DNA from 3 places in the Methylobacterium sp. CM6241 genome. Region 1 is predicted to be linked to each of the others. Evidence: predicted binding sites of a transcription regulator. Region 1 holds the regulator's gene; each other region holds the start of a gene.

The links. The regulator PhoB, encoded in region 1, activates phosphate uptake and scavenging genes when phosphate is short. The targets are predictions, from matches to a motif close to TGTCATNNANCTGTCAT.
Region 2: ACYQR9_RS09605 (ceramide glucosyltransferase) is a predicted target of PhoB. The motif match lies at 1,032-1,048, and genes of this name have one in related genera.
Region 3: ACYQR9_RS17915 (PhoX family protein) is a predicted target of PhoB. The motif match lies at 5,185-5,201, and genes of this name have one in related genera.

What each region holds. Positions count from the first base shown of each region.
Region 1 covers NZ_CM139246.1:206,694-213,413, reverse strand. The annotation lists gene pstS (phosphate ABC transporter substrate-binding protein PstS) at 1-760, shown strand, start outside; gene pstC (phosphate ABC transporter permease subunit PstC) at 900-1,874, shown strand; gene pstA (phosphate ABC transporter permease PstA) at 1,892-2,785, shown strand; gene pstB (phosphate ABC transporter ATP-binding protein PstB) at 2,832-3,650, shown strand; gene phoU (phosphate signaling complex protein PhoU) at 3,737-4,462, shown strand; gene phoB (phosphate regulon transcriptional regulator PhoB) at 4,551-5,252, shown strand; gene ACYQR9_RS00990 (winged helix-turn-helix transcriptional regulator) at 5,724-6,176, opposite strand; gene ACYQR9_RS00985 (MFS transporter) at 6,282-6,720, shown strand, end outside.
Region 2 covers NZ_CM139246.1:2,067,469-2,074,188, forward strand. The annotation lists gene ACYQR9_RS09605 (ceramide glucosyltransferase) at 1-962, opposite strand, end outside; gene ACYQR9_RS09610 (histone deacetylase family protein) at 1,159-2,058, shown strand; gene ACYQR9_RS09615 (TetR/AcrR family transcriptional regulator) at 2,065-2,658, opposite strand; gene ACYQR9_RS09620 (efflux RND transporter periplasmic adaptor subunit) at 2,747-3,880, shown strand; gene ACYQR9_RS09625 (efflux RND transporter periplasmic adaptor subunit) at 3,877-4,962, shown strand; gene ACYQR9_RS09630 (efflux RND transporter permease subunit) at 5,001-6,720, shown strand, end outside.
Region 3 covers NZ_CM139246.1:3,813,544-3,820,263, reverse strand. The annotation lists gene ACYQR9_RS17950 (DEAD/DEAH box helicase) at 1-345, opposite strand, end outside; gene ACYQR9_RS17945 (NCS1 family nucleobase:cation symporter-1) at 665-2,167, shown strand; gene ACYQR9_RS17940 (aspartate/glutamate racemase family protein) at 2,185-2,913, shown strand; gene ACYQR9_RS17935 (hypothetical protein) at 3,013-3,624, shown strand; gene ACYQR9_RS17930 (transcriptional regulator) at 3,617-3,997, shown strand; gene ACYQR9_RS17925 (di-trans,poly-cis-decaprenylcistransferase) at 4,036-4,746, shown strand; gene ACYQR9_RS17920 (hypothetical protein) at 4,919-5,116, opposite strand; gene ACYQR9_RS17915 (PhoX family protein) at 5,250-6,720, shown strand, end outside.

The DNA.
Region 1 (6,720 bases):
CCAGTTCCCCACCGTCATGGGCGGCGTCGTCACCGTGGTGAACATCGCCGGCGTCGAGCCGGGCAAGCTCAAGCTCACCGGCGAACTCGTCGCCGACATCTACGCCAACAAGATCACCAAGTGGAGCGACCCCAAGATCGCTGCCCTCAACAATGGCCTTAAGCTCCCCGACGCGCCGATCACCCCGGTCTACCGTTCGGATGCCTCCGGCACGACCAGCATCTTCACCACCTATCTCAGCGCGGTTTCCGAGAGCTGGAAGAAGGAATTCGGTGCGGCCACCACGGTCAGCTGGCCCGCCGGCCAGGGTGGCAAGGGCAACGAGGGCGTCACTGCCACCGTCAAGCAGGTCGCGAACTCCATCGGCTACGTGGAATCGGCCTACGCCAAGCAGAACAAGCTCAGCTACACTCTGATCCAGAACAAGGCCGGCAAGTTCCCGGCCCCGGATGACAAGGCGTTCCAGGCTGCCGCCGCCTCCGCCGATTGGAAGGCCGCTCCCGGCTTCGGCATCTCCCTCGTGAACCAGGCCGGCGACGAAGCTTGGCCGATCACCGCGGCCACCTTCATCCTCGTCTACAAAGAGCCGGCCGACGCCGCCAAGTCCGCGGAAGTGCTCAAGTTCTTCGATTGGGCCTACAAGAACGGCGACAAGCTCGCCGTCGATCTCGACTACGTGCCGCTGCCCGACAACGTCGTCGCCCTCGTCCACAGCGAGTGGAAGGAAATCAAGGGCAAGGACGGCAAGCCCGTCTTCTAAGGCACGTCCTCACGGACCGAACCACCCTCTCAGGCCCGGCGAAAGCGTCGGGCCTGCTCCACGAGAAGACATGGCGACACACCTCGCCACCCGTCTCCCCACGCGATACGACCCCTCAAGGTGAAGAAGTAGACGTCGGATGGCCGCCTTGACTGAACAGATTTCGCTGGCCCGCACGGGCTCCCCCGCTCGCAAGAAGCCGGGCGGCCTCGGCGACCAGCTCTTCCGCGCCGCCTCCTACGCGTCGGCGCTGCTGGTCCTCCTCTTCCTCGCGGGCATCCTCGCCTCGATCGCCTATGGTGGCTGGCCGGCCTTCGCGGAATTCGGCCTCGGCTTCATCACCTCCAGCTCCTGGAACATCGGCCAGGAGCAGTACGGCGCTCTCGTCGCCATCGTCGGCACCCTGGTCTCGGCCGTCCTCGCCCTCCTCATCGGCGTGCCGATCTCCATCGGCATTGCGGTCTACCTCACGCAGCTCTGCCCCGGCTGGGCGCGCAAGCCCGTCTCGATGACGATCGAGCTCCTCGCCTCGGTGCCGAGCATCATCTACGGCATGTGGGGCCTGTTCATCTTCGCGCCGCTCTTCGCCCATTACGTGCAGATGCCGGTCTCGAGCGTAGTGGAGGGCATGCCCATCGTCGGCACGCTGTTCTACGCCCGCGTCCCCTCGGGCGTCGGCATCCTCACCGCCGGCATCATCCTGGCGATCATGATCGTGCCCTTCGTCGCCTCGATCACCCGCGACATGCTCGACCAGATCCCCACCGTGCTGCGCGAGAGCGCCTACGGCATCGGCTGCACCACCTGGGAGGTCGTGCGCCACGTGCTGGTGCCGCAGGCCTCGGTCTCGATCATCGGCGCGGTCATGCTCGGCCTCGGCCGTGCGCTCGGCGAGACCATGGCGGTGACCTTCGTCATCGGTAACGCCAACCGCCTCTCCGGCTCGATCTTCGATCCCGGCTCCACCATCGCCTCGCGCATCGCCAACGAGTTCAACGAGGCCGACGGCCTGCAGCTCAACTCGCTGATGGCGCTCGGCTGCATCCTCTTCATCATCACCTTCATCGTCCTGATCATCGCGCGCCTGCTCGTCCGGCGCGTGAAGGTCGCCTGACCCCGGGAGCCCGAATCATGGACGCCGTCACCACTCTCCCCACAACCGCGGCCCCGGCGCATGTCAGCCGGGTCCGGTCGAGCCGCCGGGTCGCCGACAAGCTCCTCATCGTCGGCAGCACCGTCGCCACGCTGATCGGTATCGTCGTGCTGGGCTCGATCCTGCTCATGCTCATCGTCGAGGGCATGAAGGGCTTCTCGCCGCTGCTCTTCACCGAGCCGACGCCGGGCCCGGGCTCCGAAGGCGGCGGCATCGCCAACGCCATCCTCGGCAGCCTGGTCCTCACCCTCATCGGCATCGTCATCGCGACGCCGGTGGGTGTCATGGCCGGCACCTATCTGGCCGAGTACGGCCGCAACTCGAAGCTCGCCGACGTGATCCGCTTCCTCAACGACATCCTGCTCTCGGCCCCCTCGATCCTCATCGGCCTGTTCGTCTACACGCTGATGGTGCGGCCGATGGGGACCTATTCGGGCTGGGCCGGCGGCGTGGCTCTCGCCATCATCGCCACCCCGGTGATCGTGCGCACCACCGAGGACATGCTGCGCCTCGTGCCCTCGACCCTGCGCGAGGCCGGCGCGGCCCTCGGTGCCCCGCCCTCCATCGTCATCAAGAGCATCACCTGGCGCGGCGCCAGCGCCGGCATCGTCACCGGCATCATCCTGGCGCTCGCCCGCATCGCCGGCGAGACCGCGCCGCTGCTCTTCACCGCGCTCAACAACAACAGCTGGTTCTCGCCCAACCTCATGGGCGGCATCCCCAACCTTCCGGTGATGATCTACCAGTTCGCGCTCTCGCCCTACTCGAACTGGCAGCAGCTCGCCTGGGCCGGCGCCCTCCTCATCACCGCTACGATCCTCGCCCTGTCGATCGTGGCCCGCTTCGTCATCAAGAGCGAGCGGGCGCGCTGATCCCGCGCCCCCGTCCCACCCCGTTTTCGACAAGGACACGCATCCGATGAACGCCGCTCCCGCGATCACGCAGGCCCAGCTGACCGGTCGCCACCAGGCCGACGATCAGGCCCCCATCCGCATCGCCGTGAAGGACCTGAACTTCTATTACGGCTCGTTCCACGGCCTGAAGTCGGTCAACCTCAACTTCCACGACCGCCAGGTCACCGCCCTGATCGGCCCGTCGGGCTGCGGGAAGTCGACCCTGCTGCGGACCTTCAACCGCATCTACAGCCTCTATCCGGAGCAGCGTGCCGAGGGTGAGATCCTCCTCGACGGGCAGAACGTGCTCGATTCGAAGGTCGATCTGAACGAGCTGCGCTCGCGCATCGGCATGGTGTTCCAGAAGCCGACGCCCTTCCCGATGTCGATCTACGACAACGTCGCCTTCGGCTTGCGTCTCTACGAGAAGCTGCCCAAGGCCGATCTCGACGTGCGCGTCGAGGAATCCTTGCGCAAGGCCGCCCTCTGGGACGAGGTGAAGGACAAGCTCAAGCAATCCGGCATGGGTCTCTCCGGCGGTCAGCAGCAGCGTCTCTGCATCGCCCGCACCGTCGCCCAGCGTCCCGAGGTGATCCTGTTCGACGAGCCGACCTCGGCCCTCGACCCGATCTCCACGGGCCGCATCGAGGAGCTGATCGAGCAGCTGCGCTCGGAATTCACGATCGTTATCGTGACCCACAACATGCAGCAGGCCGCGCGCATCTCGCAGTTCACGGCGTTCATGTATCTTGGCGAACTGGTCGAGTTCGGCCCGACGACACGGATCTTCATGAACCCCGAGAAGCGCCAGACCCAGGACTACATCACCGGCCGCTTCGGCTGAGCCCGCCGGGGCCGCGTTCCGCGGCACCGGTCCCGATCCTATGCGATGCGGGCTGCCAGGGGCGGCCTCGGTCGAGGAGTGCGAGCATGCCCAACCACATCGTCAGTTCCTACGACACGGAACTGGAAAACCTGCGCCGCTCGATTTCCGAGATGGGCGGGATCGCCGAGAAGATGATGACCGATTCCGGCAATGCCCTGGTGCGCCGGGACGTGCCCCTGGCCCAGGCTGTCATCGCCGCCGACAAGCGTCTGGACGCGATCCAGCACGAGGTCGAGGAGCGGGCGATCCTGCTCATCGCCAAGCGCCAGCCGCTGTCCATCGACCTGCGCGAGACGGTATCGGCGATCCGCGTCTCGAACGATCTCGAGCGGATCGGCGACCTGTCCAAGAACGTCGCCAAGCGCGTGGTCGCCATCGCCGATCAGATCCAGCCGCAGAAGATCGTCATCGGCGTCCAGCATATGGGCGACCTGGTGCAGGAGCAGCTGAAGGACGTCCTCGACGCCTATGGCAGCCAGGACGTGAAGGCCGCCCTCGACGTCTGGGAGCGCGACGATTCCATCGACGCCCTCTACAACTCGCTCTTCCGCGAGCTGCTGACCTACATGATGGAAGATCCGCGCAACATCTCGTTCTGCACGCATCTCCTGTTCTGCGCCAAGAACATCGAGCGGATCGGCGATCACACCACCAACATCGCCGAGACGATCCATTATCTCGTCACCGGCACGAACGAGCTCGCCGAGCGGGACCGCCCGAAGAACGACGCGTCGAACTACGCTACCGTGTCGATGCCCGCCAGCGCCTGATCGCTGCCCCTGCCGGCCGCTCCAGCACACGCTCGGCGCGGCCGTCGCGTCCATCCGGGACGGTCGCCATCACCCTGAAAACATCCGCATGAACACGCGCATCCTGATCGTCGAGGACGAGGAGGCCCTCACTCTCCTCCTCCGCTACAACCTGGAAGCGGAGGGCTTCGTCGTTGATTCCGCCGCGCGGGGCGACGAGGCCGATCTGCGCCTTCAGGAGCAGGTTCCCGATCTCGTCCTGCTCGATTGGATGATGCCCGGCCTGTCCGGCATCGAGCTGTGCCGCCGCATCCGCGCACGGCGGGAGACCGAGCGGCTGCCGGTGATCATGCTGACGGCGCGGGGCGAGGAGGGCGACCGCATCCGCGGCCTCGGCACCGGCGCCGACGATTACATCGTCAAGCCGTTCTCGGTGCCGGAGCTCCTCGCGCGGGTGCGTGCGCTCCTGCGGCGGGCCAAGCCGACCCATGTGTCGGACCTGCTGGTGGCCGGCAATATCGAACTCGACCGGGTCAGCCACCGCATCCGCCGGCAGGGCCGCGAGATCCATCTCGGGCCCACCGAGTTCAAGCTCCTCGAATTCCTGATGCAGAGCCCCGGCCGCGTGTTCTCGCGCGAGCAGCTGCTCGACGGGGTCTGGGGCCACGACGTCTATATCGACGAGCGCACGGTGGACGTCCATGTGGGCCGCCTGCGCAAGGCGATCAACCGCCCGCGCCAGAGCGACCCGATCCGCACCGTGCGCGGCTCCGGCTATTCCTTCGACGAGATGTTCTCCACGGACGAGTGAGGCCACGGCCGGCTTCGCGCCGCTCAGTCCGGAAAGAGCGTCCCCATCGTGACGATGGCGGGTCGCCTTGCCTCCGGGCGATCCTCGCGAACCGATGCCATTCCGGCCGCCACGAGATAGCGCGTTCGATCTCGGACGTCTGTCCGTTCCGGCATGTGCTCGCCCCGGGGGGCTCAGGCATTCACCCATCTGGCGGGCAGCCTGAGTCCCCCTCTTTTTACAGGGGACGGGTGGCGGGCGCGCCTGTCGAATCTTCCTGGATAGAGGGAACAGCCATTGGGCAGATGTCTGAATCCGTCAGCCCTGGGGGCGGAAATCCGACGTTTGGTGCCCGCTGCCGGGCCCACTTTCGGCCCAACGTCGACGGATCCAGCGGCCGCCGCCATCCGCTGAGAGCGGACATTGATCATGGGCGGAAACGACCGCTCCGCTATGCGGTTTATCCGCTTTCGACGTCGCTACGTCACCTTGTCAGGTGACGTCTGGCTTCAACACCCGCGTGTCATACCAACCGAGACGACGGTCATCGGCGGATCGCAAGGTGAGTTGAGCGACCGGAGCCCCGACTTCACGATCGACCAAGCGAGACCGGCGATCGGTCGGCCCATAGAGATGAGCCTCCCCCCATTGTCGAAGCGCGACGATGACGAGGAACAGGCCGCGCCCCTTCTCGGTCAGGACGTATTCCCGGTAGGCGGTCCCGTCCGAGGCGGGCGCCGTCTCCAGAATTCCCCGTTCGGTCAGGTCGCAAAGGCGGGTCGCCAGCATACCCTTGGCGATGCCGAGACCATTCTGGAACTCACTGAAGCGCCGAACACCGTCGAAAGCATCGCGGATGATGAGGAGCGACCACCAGTCGCCAATGACATCGAGCGCGCGCGCAACCGGGCACCCGGCGTTCCAGAGGCTGACGCGCTTTGCCACGAAGGTACGCTCCCGTTCCAAACTGGTCTCAATTTAGAACTGGAATGGGCCGGGTACAAGTGGTCTCAAGATGAAACCAGATTGGGTTTCATCGACAGGACCGCCATGCCGCACGGAAGAGATGAGCGAACCTCTACCGAGCCGGAGGGGGCATTGCCCAGGACGACGATCCTGATTTTCGCCGTCGCCGCCGGCTTAAGCGTCGCGAACATCTACTGCGCCCAGCCCCTGCTCGATGCGATGGCGCAGGAGTTCGGCATCTCGCCTGCCGCGATCGGGCTCGTGGTGACCCTGACCCAGGTCGGCTATGGGCTGGGCTTGATCTTCATCGTGCCGCTCGGCGATCTCATCGACCGCCGTCGCCTCATCCTCGGCCAGGGGCTTCTGTCGGTGCTCGCGCTGGTGGCAGTGGCCACGGCCAAGTCCGGAGCGATCCTGTTCGCCGGCATGGCGGCGGTTGGGTTGCTCGCCGTCGTGGTTCAGGTCCTGGTCGCATTCGCCGCGACGCTCGCGACACCGACCGAACGAGGTCGGGTGGTCGGTA
Region 2 (6,720 bases), 1.9 Mb from region 1:
CCGTACCAGAGCATGGCCATGGCGACGACGCCGATCAGGACTGGAACGCTGGGAACGCAGAGGGCCGCGATCGCGAAGGGCAGCACCGTGCCGGAGCCGATCTCGGGCGCGAAGAAGTGCGGGAAGGTGACCCGGCGCAGGCGCGCCCAGCGGACCTGTCGCGACCAGACCTCGCGAAACGCGCGGGTGCCCAGGGGCTGGTCGAAGGGCGAGGCCACGAGGTGGACCCGCTTGCCGGCCGCGCGAACGAGCTTCGTCGCCGCCGCATCCTCGGCGATTTCGGCGGCGAGCGCCCGGATGCCGCCATGCCCGTCCAGGAAGGGCTTGTGCCAGAGCATGCTCTTGCCCTGCGCGAAGCCGAGGCCGAGGCTCTCTCCGGTATATTGCCAGCGTGCCTGGAGCGTATTGAGGAAGGCGCATTCCAGTTCGGCGAAGAAACCGTGCGGCCGTGCGCCGATGGGCGTGGAGCAGACGAGGCCCGTCTCGGGCCGCCACGAGGCCTGCAGCCGCTGCAGGTAGTCCGGCGGCATCAGGACGTTGGAATCGGCCAGCACCACCCATTCGTGGCGGGCCGCCTCCCAGCCCCGCACGCAATTGTTGAGTTTGGGATTGTCGCTGATCCGCTCGTCGCCGACGATGAGCCGCGCCGGCACCGTGGGATGGGACGCCATCAGGCGGTGCAGGAGTGGGACGATGGGATCACGGCCGTCGGCGACGCAGAAGATCAGCTCGTAATCCGGGTGGTCGAGATGGAAGCCGCGCTCGAGCATCTCCTCGCTGAACGCTTCGAGGCCGCAGACCGGGCGCACGAGCGAAATGGGCGCGGCGCTGGGAAAGCTCGGGGTCCCGCGATTCCGGCCGATGCGCCATGCGGCGATGGCGATGCTGAGAAGATTGACCGAGGTCAGTGCGGCACAGAGCGAGAGCGCGACGATCGCGCCGGTCTCGATACTGCCGAACATGCTGCGCTCCCTCCGTGCCTCCGCCACCTGACGGAACCAGCCCCTGCCCAAGGCCGTAACAGACGGGCTATTTCAGTCGTATGACAGCGGCGCGGCCCCGATCTGCCGCCCGCCAGAGGGAAGGCTAGGGCGTGAGCGAGACGAGACCCTTGGCCGTTCGCGGAACTGCCGTTCGGCCCGGTCGGTTCGACCCGGCATGACCCCGCCCATCGTCGTCCACCCCGCCTATCAGGCCGTCCTGCCGGAGGGGCATCGCTTTCCGATGCGGAAATATGGCCGTCTCGCCGAAACGCTCGCGGCGCTCGGCCTCGCCCCCGCCGGTTTCGTCAGACCGGAGCCGGCCGACGCGGACATGCTGAAGCGCGCGCATCGATCGGATTACGTCGATGCCGTCCTGTCCTGTACGGTCTCGCGGGAGATCGAGCGCGAGATCGGCCTTCCGGTGGATGAGAGCGTCGTGGCCCGCTCGTGTGCCTCGGCCGGCGGCACCCTCGCGGCGGCGCGGCTCGCGCTGGAGCATGGTCTTGCCGGCAGCGCCGCCGGCGGAAGCCACCATGCGCGGCGGGAGACCGGCGCGGGTTTCTGCGTGTTCAACGACGTCGCCGTCGCCGCCCTGGCGCTTCAGGACGAGGGCGCGATCCGCCGGGCGCTGGTGGTGGATTGCGACGTGCATCAGGGCGATGGCACCGCCGATTGCCTCGCCGGCTCACCGGACCTGTTCACGTTCTCGGTCCATGCGGAGAAGAACTACCCGACGCGCAAGATCCCCGGCGACCTCGATCTGGGCTTGGTCGATGGCGTCGACGACGCGGCCTACGCGGCCGTTCTGGCGGCGCATTTGCCGGGCCTGCTCGACGGCCTCTTGCCGGACATCGTGTTCTACAATGCCGGGGTCGATCCACACATGGACGACCGGCTCGGGCGACTGGCCCTCACCGATGCGGGCCTCGCCGCACGGGATCGCTACGTCATCGGAGAGGCGCGACGGCGTCGCATTCCCCTCGTGGCGGTGATCGGCGGCGGCTATGCCACCGATATCGACGCCTTGGCCGCCCGCCACGCCATCGTCTTCCAGGCCATGGCCGCCCTCGCGTGAAGCCGCTCAGGGCGTCCCGCACGCATCCGGCGGGATCTCGCCCTCGGTCACGCAGCGCGCCACCTTTTCGAGGCCGTCGAAGAGCCGTTCGAGCTGCGCGCCCTCCATGGAATGGAAGCCCAGCGTCCGGGTGATCAGCAACCCCAGTGTCGAGAACACCAAAGCTGCGCCGATCCCCGGACAGGTCTCGATCTTCTCGAGACCGGCGAGCCGTTCGCGGAGGAACGCGTTGAAGCCGGCGAATGCCTCGGGATTCTCTGCCGAGGCCAGCAGGAAGGCCCGCGGGAACCCCTCTTCCTCAGCGTAGACCTGCCTCGCATGGGCGATCAGCGCGAGGGGGAGGGCCGAGGGACCCGGAACCTGCTCCGCTTCGAGCCGGGCAATGCCTTCCTTGACCTCCTTCAGCTTGCGCTCGGCCATGGCCGTGATGAGCGCTTCCTTCGAGGAGAAGTGGTGGAGGACCCCGCCCTTGCTCAGGCCCGCCTCTGCCGCGACCGCGTCGATCGTCAAGGTGCGCGTACCCGCACGACGGATCAGGCTCTCGGCCGCATCGAGGATGATGCTCGCCCGGTCCTCGCGCCGTGTGCGCGGCTTTGCCATGTCATTGCCTTTTAGAAACCGTCTGGACGGTCGGTAAGATACCCGATAGAGAAGCGGTTCGATAGAGCTTATCCGGAATGGGGTCGTGGTGTCTGGTCTGACCAAGTCCATTCGACGAATCCGTGGCGCGGGGGCGGTCATCCTCCTCGGCCTTGCGGTCTCGGCCTCGCTTCCGGCTTCTGCCAAGGAGGCGGAGGACGTCTCCGCTGCCGGCGCGGCCAAGCAGAGCCTCGCCATCGTCCGGACGGCGAAGGCCGAGCGCAGCACCATCTCGGCCGATCTCGTCTTCACGGGCGACATCCAGGCCCAGTCGCAGGTCAACGTGGCGTTCCGCAACAACGGCAAGATCGCCACGCGACTGGTGGAGGTCGGCGATCACGTCACCGCCGATCAGGTCCTGGCCAAGCTCGATCCGCAGGAGCAGCGCGCCAACCTCAACAACGCTCAGGCCGCGCTGACTTCCGCCGAGGCGCTGCTGACCCAGGCAAAGGTCAATTTCAAGCGCCAGGAGATGCTGCTCTCCAGCGGATACACCACTCGGCCGAGCTATGACGATGCCGAGCAGCAACTCCGCACGACCCAGGCCTCGGTCGAGTCCGCCAAGGCGGCACTGGGCACGGCCCAGGAACAGTTCTCCTACACCGATCTGAAATCGGGCGTGGACGGCATCGTCCTCAGCCGGAGCTTCGAGGTGGGGCAGGTGGTCCAGGCGGGCCAGACCGTTCTCACCATGGCCGAGGACGGGCCGCGCGACGCGGTGTTCAACGTATTCGAGGCGGTGCTCGCGACCCCGCCCGAGAGCAAGCAGATCGACGTCACCCTCCAGGCGGACCCGAAGGTGCGGACCGTCGGCACGGTGCGGGAGATTTCCCCGAGTGTCGATGCCGCCTCCGGCACCGTGCGAGTCAAGGTCGGGCTGAAGGACACGCCTTCCGCCATGACGCTCGGGGCCATCGTCGTCGGCACCGGCAAGTTCCGGCCGCAGACGGCCATCGTCCTGCCCTGGTCCTCGCTCTACCGCTGGGAGAACGCACCGGCCGTGTGGGTCCGCGATCCGGCCAGCGGCAAGGTCGCGCCGCGCAACGTGACCATCGACCGCTACTCGCCCAACACCATCGCCCTGTCCGGCGGTGTCGAGCCGGGCGAGGAGGTGGTCATCGCCGGCATTCAATTCCTCCGCCCGGGCCAGACCGTCTCGGTTGCCGAGGAGATCGGCCGATGATCCATTTCGGCTTACGCCTGACGCTGATCGCAGCGGTCGTGTCCACCCTCGGTGCCTGCCATGGCGAGGAGGAGAATGCCGGTCCGCCGCCGGTGCGGCCCGTCCTCTACACCGTGGCCAAGCCCATCGACACGATCGTGTTCGGGCCGTTCGCGGGCTTCGTGGCCCCCCGCTACCAGTCCGAGATCGGATTCCAGATCGCGGGCCGGGTCATCGCCCGCGACGTGACCGTGGGAGATGTAGTGAAGAAGGGCCAGCGCATCGCCGCCCTCGATCCCGTCGTCACGCGTTTCGCCCTGACGCGGGCGGAGGCGGAACTCGCCGATGCCACGGCGCAGGCGGAGAACGCCATCGCCACCGAGGCGCGGCAGAGGCGGCTCATCGCCAATGGCAACGTCACCCAGGCCCGGCTCGACAGTGCCGTGGCGAGCCGGGACACGGCCCAGGCCCGTCTCGCCCAGGCCCAGGCGAACCTGCAGAAAGCCCGCGACCAGATGGGCTATACCGAGCTGCATGCGGATTTCGACGGCGTCGTCACCGTCCGTAGCGCGGAGGTGGGACAGGTGCTCTCGGCGGGACAGGCGGTGGCGACCCTGGCGCGTCCCGAAGAACGCGAGGCCGTGGTCGACATCCCCGAGGATCTGGTCGGAGCCATGCCCAAGGACGCGGTCTTCACCGTGGCGCTTCAGAGCGCGCCCGACGTGACGGCCACGGGCAAAGTCCGCGAGGTCTCGCCCTTCGCCGACCAGAAGACCCGCACCCGCCGCATCAGGATGACTCTGCTCAAGCCACCGGACGCGTTCCGCCTCGGCTCCACCATTACGGTCGGACTGTCGCGCCACATGGCGCCGCGTTTCCAGTTGCCGGCGACCGCCGTCTTCGAGGCCGACGGGCGAAGCGCGGTCTGGATCGTCAACGAGGCCGGGGATGCCGTGTCCCGCCGCGACGTCACCGTCGCGGACAGGAACGGCGAGCGTGTCTCCATCACCGAGGGGCTGAAGCCCGGGGAGCGCGTCGTGCTCGCCGGTGCCCGCAGTCTCGGTGAAGGCCAGCGCGTCCGCCTCGCCGACACATCTCAATAGCCGCGCCGATCCGAACAGCGTCACGCGAGAGCCGCCCCGTGAAGAACTTCAACCTGTCCGAATGGGCGCTCGAGCATCGCTCCTTCGTCTGGTTCCTGATGCTCATCTCGATGCTGGCGGGCTTCCTCGCCTACGAGAAGCTCGGCCGCGAGGAAGACCCGCCCTTCGCCATCAAAACGATGATCGTGCAGGCGCGCTGGCCCGGCGCCACGATCAGCGACACGCTCGATCAGGTCACCGAACGGATCGAGAAGGAATTGCAGCAGATCGACGCCGTCGATTTCAGCCGCAGCTACACCACGCCGGGCCAGACCACGGTCTTCGTGCAGCTGCGTGAGACGACGCCGCCCAAGACCATCCCGGGCATTTTCTATCAGGTCCGCAAGCGTATCGGCGATATCGGCAGCACCTTCCCGCAAGGGATTCAGGGGCCGTTCTTCAACGACGAGTTCGGCGACGTCTTCGGCAACGTCTATGCGTTCACCGCCGACGGCGTCTCCATGCGCCAGCTTCGCGACTATGTGGAGCGGGTGCGCGCCGACCTGAAGAAGGTCAACAATGCCGGCAAGATGCAGCTGCTCGGCGCGCAGGACGAGGCGATCTACCTCGACTTCTCCACCCGCAAGCTCGCCGGCCTCGGCGTCGACCAGGCCGCCGTCATCGCGACGCTGCAGGCACAGAACGCCATCGCCCCCTCCGGCGTGATCCAGGCCGGGCCCGAGCGCGTCTCAGTGCGGGTCGGCGGCCAGTTCGTCTCCGAGGACAGTCTCAAGACCATCAACCTGCGGGTGAACGACCGCTTCTTCCGCCTGTCCGACGTGGCGGAAATCTCGCGCGGCTTCACCGATCCGCCGACCGCCCTGTTCCGGTTCAACGGCCAGCCTGCGATCGGCCTCGCCATCGCCATGCAGCCCTCCGGCAACCTGCTGACCTTCGGCCACGACCTCAAGGCGCGGATGAAGAAGCTCGAAGGCGAGCTGCCCTACGGCGTCGGCATCCACCTCGTCTCCGACCAGCCGAAGATCGTCGAAGAGGCTGTGGGCGGCTTCACCAAGGCGCTGATCGAGGCCGTCGTCATCGTCCTCGGCGTCAGCTTCATCAGCCTCGGGTGGCGCGCAGGGCTCGTCGTCTCGTTCTCCATCCCCCTCGTCCTCGCCGTGGTCTTCGTGGTGATGCAGGTCATGGGCGTCACGCTGCAGCGCATCTCGCTCGGCGCCCTCATCATCTCGCTGGGTCTCCTCGTCGACGACGCCATGATCACGGTGGAGATGATGGTCGCGCGGCTGGAGGTGGGCGACACCCTGAAGAAGGCGGCGACCTTCGCCTATACCTCCACCGCCTTCCCGATGCTCACCGGCACCCTCGTCACGGTGGCGGGCTTCCTGCCCATCGGCTTCAACGGCTCGGCGGCGGGCGAGTACACCTACAGCCTGTTCGTGGTCATCGCGGCGTCTCTACTGATCTCGTGGGTGGTGGCGGTGCTGTTCGCGCCGCTCATCGGCGTGAAGCTGCTGCCGAAGACCATTAAGAAGCACCACGACAAACCGAGCTTCCTGCTCCGTACCTTCCGGGCGATGCTGCTGCCGGCCATGCGCTTCCGCTGGATCACCGTGGCCTTCTGCGTCGGCCTGCTCGGCCTGTCGCTCTGCGGCATCCAGTTCGTGCAGCAGCAATTCTTCCCGGCCTCCGACCGTCCCGAGATCCTCGTGGACATGACGCTGCCGCAGAATGCCAGCATCGCCGAGACCAAGGCCCAGA
Region 3 (6,720 bases), 1.6 Mb from region 1:
CTGCTCGGCGAAGGAGACGCCCCCGATGATCAAGGCCACGTTGAGTTTGTGGTTGACGCCGTAGCGGTCGAAATTCTCGACCACCTGGGCCGCGAGTTCGCGGGTCGGCTCAAGGATCAGCGTGCGCGGCATGCGCGCCCGTGCCCGTCCATTCTCGAGCAGGGTGAGCATCGGCAGGGTGAAGGCGGCGGTCTTGCCCGTCCCTGTCTGGGCGATACCAAGGACGTCACGGCGCGCCAGAACGTGCGGGATGGCTTGAGCCTGGATTGGTGTCGGGTCCGTGTAGCCCGCGGCCGTGACGGCCTGGAGGACCTTGTCGCTCAATCCGAGGTCGGCAAAAGACATATGCTGATGTGAACCGTTGCGCGCAGGAACTCGTAACGATCCGCGCGGAGAAGATCGTCGTGGGCTAGGCTCCACGGTCCGTTCGAAAAGGGTCGTTCGAATACAGGACCAGCCGCGCACACGCGTTGCGGGACACTTAGAGCCTTGAGGTGTCTTGTCAATCGACCACGGGCAAAGCACCGTCGTTTATCCGGTGCATACGGCGTCCTGCGAACGAGAAGCCGAAGAGTCGGGGGTACTGTCAAGCTGGCACACGCCCTGCTTGAGCGAGCGCCGGTAGGACATGGGCTTCGGCCCTCACACGAAGGGGGACGAACTCATGTCACATAGCGCCTCGATCACCGAGCCGGCCGCGTCCGGAGGTGCCGTTCCCAATTCCCATGCGGATGTGGTGATCAAACCCGGCTACGACGACCGCCTCACCAACGAGGATCTGGCCCCGCTCAGGAAACAGAGCTGGGGTACCTACAACTTTTTCGCTTTCTGGATGTCGGACGTCCACAGCGTCGGCGGCTACATCACGGCGGGCAGCCTGTTCTCCCTCGGCCTCGTGAGCTGGCAGGTGCTGGTCTCGCTGCTCGTCGGCATCCTCATCGTGCAATTCTTCTGCAACCTCGTGGCCAAGCCAAGCCAGGTCACGGGCACGCCCTATCCGGTGATCTGCCGGGCCTCCTTCGGCGTGAAGGGCGCCAACATCCCCGCCATCATCCGGGGCCTCATCGCGGTCGCCTGGTACGGCATCCAGACCTACCTCGCCTCCAGCGCCTTCATGATCGTCGCCTTGCGCTTCTATCCAGAGCTGAAACCCTATGCCGACGTGACCCAGTTCGGCTTCGCCGGCCTGTCGAGCCTCGGCTGGGCGGCCTTCATGGCCCTTTGGGTGATCCAGGCCCTCGTGTTCTGGCGCGGCATGGAGGCGATCCGCAAATTCATCGATTGGGCCGGCCCCGCCGTCTACGTCGTGATGATCGCCCTGGCGGTCTACCTCGTGGCCAAGGCCGGCGTCGCGAATGTCGGCCTCACCCTCGGCGAGGTGAAGTACCGGGGCTGGGACGCCCTGCCGGTGATGCTCAATGCGGTCGCCCTGGTCGTCTCGTACTTCTCCGGGCCGATGCTGAATTTCGGTGACTTCTCACGCTACGGGAAGTCATTTCCCGCGGTGAAGGCCGGTAATTTCTGGGGCCTGCCGGTGAACTTCATCGGTTTCTCGCTGCTCACCGTCATCACCACCTCTTCGACCTTGCCGGTCTTCGGCCACCTCATCATCGATCCGGTGGAGACGGTGAGTAAGATCGACAACACCTACGCGGTGGTGCTCGGCGCCTTCACCTTCATGACGGCGACGATCGGCATCAACATCGTGGCGAACTTCGTCTCCCCGGCCTTCGATTTCTCGAACGTGGCTCCGCAGCATATCAGCTGGCGCATGGGCGGGATGATCGCGGCCGTGGCCTCGATCTTCATCACTCCGTGGAACCTCTACAACAACCCGGCCGTGATCCATTACACGCTCGACATCCTCGGCGCGTTCATCGGTCCGCTCTTCGGCATCCTGATCGCCGACTTCTTCATCGTGCGGAAGCAGCATGTCGTGGTGGACGACCTCTACACGATGAGCCCGACCGGAACTTACTGGTACGATGGCGGATACAATCGCGCCGCGATCTACAGCGTCATTCCCTCCGCCCTGGTGCCGGTGCTCTGCGCCGTCATTCCGGCCCTGGGAAGCGTGGCGAATTTCAGCTGGTTCATCGGCGTGGCCCTGGGCTTCTCGATCTATGTCGTCCTGATGCGTAAGAGGGCCGCCGCGGCCAAGGCCTGACCGGAGACCGATTCCCTTTGCGCATCCTGCTGATCAACCCCAACACGACCGAATCCGTCACCGACCTGGTCGCCGCGCATGCGCGGCGAGTGGCGGGCGACGCCGTCGAGATCGTGGCGGTCACCGGGCGCTTCGGTGCCCGCTACATCACCAGCCGGGCCGCGTCGGCGATCGCGGCCCATGCCGCCCTCGACGCGCTGGCCGAGCACGCCGAGGGTTGCGACGCGGTCTACCTCGCCTGTTTCGGAGATCCGGGGCTCGGAGGCCTGCGCGAGATATCCCCGCTGCCGGTGGTCGGCATGGCCGAGGCCTCGTGCCTCGCCGCCACGGCGCGGGGAGGGCGCTTCGCCATCGTCACCGGGGGCGCCCTGTGGGGACCGATGCTGGAGGAGTTCGTGGCGGGCATCGGCCTCTCCGACAAGCTCGCCGCCATCCGCACCATCGCCCCCACGGGAGACCGCATCGCACGGGCCCCCGAGGCGGCCCTGGCGGATTTGGCCGCCGCCTGCACCACCTGCGCCATCCGCGACGGGGCGGATGTGGTGATCCTCGGCGGAGCGGCGCTGGCCGGCCTCGCCGAACGCATCCAGCCGCATGTGCCGGTGCCCGTCCTATGCTCGGTGGAAGTAGGGACCCGTGCGGTCCTCGCCGCCGCGATCTGCGGCTTGCCGCCGGGCCAGCCGGCGCCGTCCATCGAGAGCATCGGCCTGTCGCCGGCCCTGGCCGAGCGGCTGGCACAGGAGTGACAGAGCTCCGCACCCGCTGATTCCACGTGCCTGACGGCACTTGCGGACAGGCGCAGGATCAGCTTACTTTGCGATACAAAGTTGATCCGGGAGCATCGGATGTCCGATCTCGATAGAGCCCTCGCCGATATCGTGGCGATCCGCACGCAACTCGCCCGCGGCGACGCCTTCTGCGGGTTCGGACCCTCCGCCATCGCGGCCACGGGCGTCCTCGCCCTCGGCACCACCCTGGCGCAGCATGTCTGGCTCGGCGACCCGACCGGTCAGCCGCTACTGTTCCTAGGCGGCTGGATCGTCACCGCCCTGGCCTCCGCCGGCCTGATCGGCGCCGAGATGCGAGCCCGTTCGCGTCGCGACCATGCGGGGCTCACCGACACGGCGATCGTGAACGCGCTGGAGCAGTTCCTGCCCGCCGGCGCGGCGGGCGCCTGCCTCGCCCTGGTCCTGGTACAGGTTTCGCCGGAATCCCTGTGGATGCTGCCGGGGCTGTGGCAGATGCTGGTGAGCCTCGGGCTCTTCGCCTCGGTGCGGTCCCTTCCGAAAGGCATCGCGCTGCCCGGCGCCTGGTACATGGTGGCGGGCCTCGCCGTGCTCATGCTGGCGAGCGCCGACCGCGTCCTCTCACCCTGGACCATGGGACTGCCTTTCGCCGTCGGCCAGTTTCTGATGGCCATGATCCTCTACCGCGCCCGGGAGGACAGTGATGCGTGATGCTCCCTTCGCGTATGACGGCCTCGACCGGGTCATTCACGAGAAGGCCCGGCTCGGCCTCCTCACCTCGCTGATGGCGGCTCCGAAGGGGCTGGCCTTCGGCGACCTTAAGCAACTCTGCGGCCTCACCGACGGTAATCTCAACCGTCACCTCCAAGTGTTGCAGGAGGCTGGCTTCGTCGAGATCAGGAAAGGGCAGGGCAAGAGCCATGGTGGCACCCGACCTCTGACGACCTGCCATCTGACGCCGACCGGCCGGACTCGCTTCCTCGATTACCTCGCCGTCCTCGAACAGGTGGTGCGGGACGCCGCCAAGGCCGCCGAGATGGCGGCCGAGAGCGCGGGCCTCCCCCTCGTCGCGCGTCCGGCCTGACGCCTGGGCTCCGTCTTTTTTTGCCAAGGAACTCTGCGATGCAAAGCGAACAGACGCCCGGACTGCATGTTGGCATCATCATGGATGGCAACGGACGCTGGGCCTCGGGGCGCGGACTGCCCCGCGCGCTCGGTCACAAGGAAGGCGTCGAGGCGATCCGCCGGGTCGTGGAGGCGGCGCCGAAACAAGCCATCGGCACCCTCACCCTTTATGCCTTCTCTTGCGACAACTGGAGACGTCCGGAGGCGGAGGTCTCCGCCCTGATGGGGCTGCTCCGGCTCTACCTGCGCAACGAGATCGCCCGTTTGGTCGAAAGCGGCGTACGTCTCAGCGTGATCGGCCGGCGAGACCGCTTGCCCGAGGGACTCGCCGTCGCCATCGGCCGAGCCGAGGCCGTAACACTCGAGGGGAAAGCCCTGCATCTGCGGATCGCCGTCGATTACTCCGCCCGCGATGCCATTCTCGCCGCCGCGCTCGCCAGCGCCAGCAATCCCGGGATGACCCGCACCACCTTCTCGACCCTGGTGACGGGCGATGCCTGTGTCCCCGAGGTCGATCTCGTGATCCGCACCAGCGGCGAGCAGCGGCTTTCCGATTTCCTGCTCTGGGAGAGCGCCTACGCCGAACTTCACTTCACCCGCCGCCATTGGCCTGATTTCGATGCCGGAGACCTCGAAGAAGCTCTCGCCGCCTACCGCAATCGCGACCGCCGCTTCGGAGGGCTGGCTACCGGGTCCGTGGCGGCCTGAAAAGCTGAGCCGACGATTGGCGAGGCAGGAGGCTGAAGGGTCGGGTCAAAGACTACCCTCTCACCCTTCGGCAGGCTGTTTTCCTTGCGATATGATGGTTCGGTCGGCTTGAGCCAGGCATAGCTTCGTCGGCGAGCAGACGGCTCCCTCGACCTTTAGGGCTGCGCTGCCCTCAGACGAAAAAGAGGAAGGCTCCGAAGCTCGCGAGGAAGCCCGCAAGAGACACCGCCGAGAGAGCAAGAAATTTGGAGGATGCCGTCGATCCGTCGTCGGCTCCGTCCTCGATGGGCGAGAAGGCACGACCCGCAGCCTGCGACGCGCGGATGAGATCGTCGTGGCGCACCATTCTCAAGGCTGCAGACGGCGCCATGTCGCTCTCCGACCGATCGGTTCTATGTGCGGAAACGCACAAACCAGAGATTGGTTCCCGACCCGACCCGTCATCGCCCCGCCATGTCCGGCTCCTAGGAATCCGTCACCTAAGTCACAGGACGAGTTCCACCATGACCGAGCCGCTGCGCACCCGCTCGCAGGCCGCCGAAGACGGCGAGGATGCAGGCACGAATACGAGCGGCAACGCCACGTTCGGCGATGTGGTCGCCGCGCGGTTCGACCGGCGCGACCTCCTGCGCGGTCTCCTCGGGGTCGGCGCCATCGCGGCGGTGGTGACGCCCCGCGCGCTCGCCGCCGCCCCGGCTGCGGCGGCGCAGGGACGGGCGACGCCGTTCCCGTTCAAGGAAATCGAAGCGGGTTCGGACACCCACCATCACGTTGCCGAGGGGCACGATGCCGACATCCTGATCCGCTGGGGCGATCCGGTCCTGCCTGGCGCGCCTGCTTTCGATCCGCGGAACCAGTCGGCGGAGGCCCAGGCCCGGCAGTTCGGCTACAACAACGACTTCGTCGGTTATTTCCCGATGCCCGGCGCCGCCGATCCGGCGGCGCACGGACTTCTCGTGGTCAATCACGAATACACCAACGAGGAGTTGATGTTCCCCGGCCTCGGCCGCCAGGATATCAAGACCGTCGCGTTCAAGGGCATGAACCGCGAGCTCGTCGATATCGAGATGGCCGCCCATGGCGGATCGGTGATCGAGGTGAAGCGAACGGACGGCAAATGGGCCGTGGTGCCGAACTCGCCTCACGCCCGGCGCATCACCGCGGAGACGGTGATGACTTTGTCCGGTCCCGCCGCAGGCTCCGACCGGCTGAAGACGACGGCCGATCCTGTGGGCCGTACGGTGAAGGGGATGATCAACAACTGCGCCGGCGGAACCACCCCCTGGGGGACGTGGCTCACCTGCGAGGAGAACATCAACTACTACTTCTCAGGCACACTCGCCGAGGGCTCGGGGGAGGCGGCCAATCACAAGCGCTTGGGCCTACCCGGCAACGCCTATGCCTGGGGCCGCTTCCATGAGCGGTTCGACCTGTCCAAAGAGCCGAACGAGCCGAACCGCTTCGGCTGGGTCGTGGAGATCGACCCGTTCGATCCCGCCTCCGTCCCGACGAAGCGCACCGCCATGGGCCGGTTCAAGCACGAAGGCGCCGCCGGCATCGTCTCGAAGAGCGGCCGCTACGTGGTCTACCAGGGCGACGATGAGCGTTTCGACTACGTCTACAAGTTCGTGACGGACGCGGCCGTAAATCTCGCCGACCGGCGGGCCAACCGCGATATCCTGGATTCCGGCACGCTCCACGTCGCCCGGTTCGATGCCGACGGACGCGGCGCCTGGATGCCGCTGGTCTTCGGACAAGGCCCCCTGACGACGGAGAACGGGTTCCGCTCCCAGGCCGACGTGGTCATCGAGGCACGGCGTGCCGCCGACCTCCTCGGCGCCACCAAGATGGATCGCCCGGAAGACGTCGAGGCCAATCCGAAGACCGGCAAGGTCTATGTCATGCTCACCAACAACGTGAAACGCAAACCCGACGAGGTGAACGCCGCCAATCCGAGGCCCGACAACCGCTTCG